Regions from separate parts of the Candidatus Pelagibacter sp. HIMB1782 genome, predicted to be linked through region 1. Evidence: riboswitches for the same ligand, from Rfam matches in the RefSeq annotation. Region 1 holds a riboswitch; the other holds the start of a gene.
The links. Region 1 has a riboswitch for S-adenosylmethionine ahead of ACTTAO_RS01010 (homocysteine S-methyltransferase family protein). Riboswitches for the same ligand answer to the same signal wherever they lie in the genome.

Region 1 (2,206 bases):
AGATTAGATTCTACTATTTCAGTTATTTATCTTGGGTTGGTATCTACTGGAATTGCTTGGTTATTGAGATTTAGAATTTTAATTAACAATGGTTTAATTTTTCAATCTCAAGTATCTTATTTAATTCCAATATTTGGTACCATTTTAAGTTATATCTTTTTAAAAGAATTGGTTACTACTAAAGTTATAATTTCATTGATTGCAGTTGCTACAGGTATCTATTTTGTAAGAAAAGGTACAAAATTTAAATAATGTTTTTTATTGCCTCTATATGAGAAGGGCGAGTTTCACAACATCCTCCGAGAATAGTGGCTCCATTTTCTTTAAATTTTTTTGCAAAAATTGATATTTTTTCAGGATCTAAATCTTTTCTTTGACCTAAAAAACTATTGGGGTTAGATCCATCATTCTCTTTATACTGAGAAGTATAACCACCTTTAGGTTTGGTTGTAATAAATCCGTTTAATTTGAAACCAAATGGAACTTTAAGTTTTTGAATTTCATCTAAATTATTTTCATAATTTTCAGGCGAAACACATGCTAGAATTACTCCTAAGCAATTTTCTGTAATTATTGAATTAATTTCAGAAATTTTTTCTCCACTTGGTAAAGAATTTCCTTCAGAAATATGAACCCCAACTAAGTATGGTTTATTAAATTTCTTAATAGCTTCTATTCCACATCTAATTTCTTTGATACTGCTCCATACATCAAAATAGAAAAAATCTACTGAAGGATTTAGTATTTCTGCTAATTCCAAATGATCTTTTGTAATTTCTTTTTCACTTCTCTTGTCTTCTTCATATGTCAAATCTTGAGGCGGGAGTCCTCCTGCAATCTTAATATGAGAATTATTTAATTTAGCTTTTTGTGCAATTTCACAGGCTTTCTGATTTAAGAATTTAAATTGATCTTCTATTCCATTTTCTCTCAATCTTTTTCTTCTCGTTGTAAAAGTTGTAGTTACAATTACATCAGCTCCTGATTTAATAAAATCATTATGAATATTAAGTATTAAGTCGTGGTATTTTTCCTCAATTAAAGCATTTGCACTCCACAAAGTTCCCTTGGGTTCCATGCCTCTGGCCAATAATTCTTGACCCATTCCACCATCTAAAATTTTTGTTGTTTTAAAAAAATCCTTATTCATTTTATCCTCACTTTTTTAGTGCTTAAGCTACATGCAGGTGCACAATATAGTTCAACTACCTTGCTAATTAGATCTATTGAGAATTTCCATTTTAGCAGTTTATGCCCGCAATAGGATCAAATCGGCAAATAGATTTATATAATATTATTAAAATTTGTAAATTATTTAATAAAAATTATTTTAGCATTGAAAGAAAATGATCTTCTTTCTTCCTCAATATTAAATGGGTAGGCTGTATGCATTAAGTAATTGGGAAATATTAAAAGATCACCTTTTTTTGGTATCAAATTAAAAATACTTTTTGAAAGAAAAGCTTTTTGTCCATTAATAAAATCAATTGTTCCATTGGTTTTTATTTTTTTATTTTTAACATTTTTATTTTTTGTCATATGTTTTGGAATTTTTAAATAACCAACACCTGATAAGTCCCCTTCATGATAATGTATAGGATTATACTCATTTTTATATTGGCTAACGACCCATAGGTTTAAAATTCTAATTTCTTTAATTTTTTTAATATGTTCTTTAGTTAGAAAAATTTTAATATTTTTTATTAATTCTTTTTCTAAATTTTTCTTTATAAAACTTTTAGAAATTTGAACTTCTTTTCTAATTTGACTTGCTAATTTTGAACTATAATCATTTGATTTTGAGAAGATTTTTGTATCAACTTCTTTGTTAAGTTTTTCTAAAAATTTTTTAGAAATTTTAGATTTTCCTATTGAAGGCCCAAATGGTTTAAAATTTTTCATGAGAGATTAAATATATCAAAAAATAATTAATTCAACTTATGCAATAAGTGTTATGCCCATTCTTATAGCAACAAAAATTACTAAACATGCAGTCATTAGGGCTAATATTTTGTTAGATAGGAATTTTATATTTAAAAAACTTCCAATTTGACCACCAATTAAGACAGCAACAAATAGTGGCCAGTAATTTAAAAATTCGTTGAAGACTATATCCTTTGTTAATTGTCCACCTATACCAAAAATTGAATTTACTAAAATAAATAAAGATGCAGTACTTGTTATATGCCTTGGCAATCCTGCTTTC
Region 2 (2,206 bases), on a different contig from region 1:
CACTACATCTAACATCATAATCTGTAGCTTGATTTATAATTTCAAAAGGTCTTGTAATTTGCATCTTGTGAATTTCATCAGCAAAATACTCATTATATAATTTGCCATTAACATAAATTTTACCAGAACCTTTTTTTAACCAAACTTTTGCTATTGAAGTTTTTCTTCTACCTGTCGCGTACTTACTATCTTTAAAGTCTAACTTTAATTTAGGAGTTTTTGTGTTTGATTGTACGTTTTCCATATTAATTTCTTGCAATGTTTTTATTGTTTAGTTTATCTAATTCTATAACTTTTGGGTTTTGTGCAGCATGAGGATGCTCACTTCCAGAATAAATTTTTAATTTTGTTAGTTGTTTTCTACCCAAAACACCACCAGGCAACATTCTTTTAACTGCTAATTTCAAAGTTTCTCCAGGTTTTTTTTCATGAAGTTTTTCTGGTGTAGTAACTTTAATTCCACCAGGATGTCCTGTGTGTCTATAGTACTTTTTGTTTTGAAACTTCTTGCCAGTAAATTTTGCTTGTTCGATATTTTTTACTACAACAAAATCTCCATCATCCATGTGAGGTGTATAAGTAGTCTTATTTTTGCCTCTAATAATATTAGATACAACAGTCGCTAATCTTCCAACAACTGCATTTTTTGCGTCAATCTCGTACCAAGATGATGTAACTTGATCTTTTTTTGTGAATTTTGTCATTGTGCGAGGATTAATACTATTAAATTATTCAAAGTCAATTTTATATTTAGGTTGTAAAACATAACTAATATGCTATTTATCTCTTGCCGATTTGATCCTATTGCGGGCATAAAACTGCTAAAATGGAATTTTCATTAAATTTTAAATCGGTAGGCATTTGAACTGTATTGTGCGCCTTGCATAAAGCAAAAGCACTAAAAAAGGAGTAAAAATGAGTACAAAAAGAAATAATCCAGAAACTATTGCGATACATGGTGGAGACTACAGAAGTGATCCAGCTACAAATTCAGTAGCAGTTCCAATTTATAGAACAACCTCGTATCAATTTAATAACACTGAACATGCAGCTAATTTATTTGCGTTAAAAGAGTTTGGAAACATCTATACACGAATAATGAATCCAACTAACGATGTGTTGGAAAAGAGAATCGCTGCGCTTGAAGGTGGTCTTGCAAGTTTAACTGTAGCATCTGGGCAAACCGCTTCTACTTTTGCAATATTAAACGTTGCTCAAGCTGGAGATAATATTGTTAGTTCAACAGATCTTTATGGTGGAACAGTTTCTTTATTTACGCATACTTTAAGTAAGCTTGGTATAGAAGTAAGATATGCAGATCCTTCAGATCCAAAAAACTTTGAAAAAGCAATAGACGATAAAACTAGAGCTTTTTATGGAGAAACATTACCAAACCCATATTTAAGAGTTTTTCCAATTAAAGAGGTTTCAGATATTGGTAGAAAATATAACATTCCATTAATCTTAGATAACACTGCTGCCCCTGTAATTTGTAAACCAATTGAACATGGTGCTGCTGTGGTTGTTTATTCTTTAACAAAATATATAGCAGGTCATGGAACAGTAGTTGGGGGTGCACTAGTAGATGGTGGAAATTTTGATTGGACAGCAGATCCAAAAAGACAGCCACTATTTAATGAACCTGATGCAAGTTATGGAGGTGTTGTTTGGGGTAAAGCTGTGCCCGAATTAACAGGTGCAAATGTTGCTTTTGCAGTTAGAGCAAGAGTAACCCTATTAAGAGATTTAGGATCAGCTCTTTCTCCAGATAATGCATTTGGCGTAATACAAGGACTTGAAACAGTTGCTTTAAGAATGAAACAACACTGTGATAATGCTGCAAAAGTGGTTGAGTACTTAAAAAATCATAAAGCAGTTAAGAGAGTTATTTATGCTACTGAACATAATGAAGAGATATCAAGTCGAGCAAAAAAATATCTTAAAAATGGTAATGGTGCTTTAGTTGGTATTGAATTATCTGGTGGTATCGAAGCTGGTAAAAAATTCATTGAGGCTTTAAAAATGTTTTACCACGTTGCAAATATAGGTGACGCTAGAAGTTTAGCAATACACCCAGCAACAACTACTCACAGTCAATTAAATGAGGATGAATTAGCTGCTTCAGGTGTAACCCCTGGATATGTTAGACTTTGTATTGGTTTGGAACATATAGATGATATCATCGATGATTTAGATCAAGCTTTAG

Region 2: it holds a riboswitch for S-adenosylmethionine, as region 1 does, so the genes downstream of both, ACTTAO_RS07140 (O-acetylhomoserine aminocarboxypropyltransferase/cysteine synthase family protein) here and ACTTAO_RS01010 (homocysteine S-methyltransferase family protein) in region 1, are expected to answer to the same signal.

Annotation. Positions count from the first base shown of each region.
Region 1 covers NZ_JBNAKE010000001.1:180,483-182,688, reverse strand. The annotation lists gene ACTTAO_RS01015 (DMT family transporter) at 1-252, shown strand, start outside; gene ACTTAO_RS01010 (homocysteine S-methyltransferase family protein) at 245-1,150, opposite strand; SAM riboswitch class V at 1,158-1,220, opposite strand; gene ACTTAO_RS01005 (putative 2OG-Fe(II) oxygenase) at 1,312-1,902, opposite strand; gene ACTTAO_RS01000 (sulfite exporter TauE/SafE family protein) at 1,939-2,206, opposite strand, start outside.
Region 2 covers NZ_JBNAKE010000002.1:471,172-473,377, reverse strand. The annotation lists gene rpsI (30S ribosomal protein S9) at 1-244, opposite strand, end outside; gene rplM (50S ribosomal protein L13) at 246-704, opposite strand; SAM riboswitch class V at 847-913, shown strand; gene ACTTAO_RS07140 (O-acetylhomoserine aminocarboxypropyltransferase/cysteine synthase family protein) at 916-2,206, shown strand, end outside.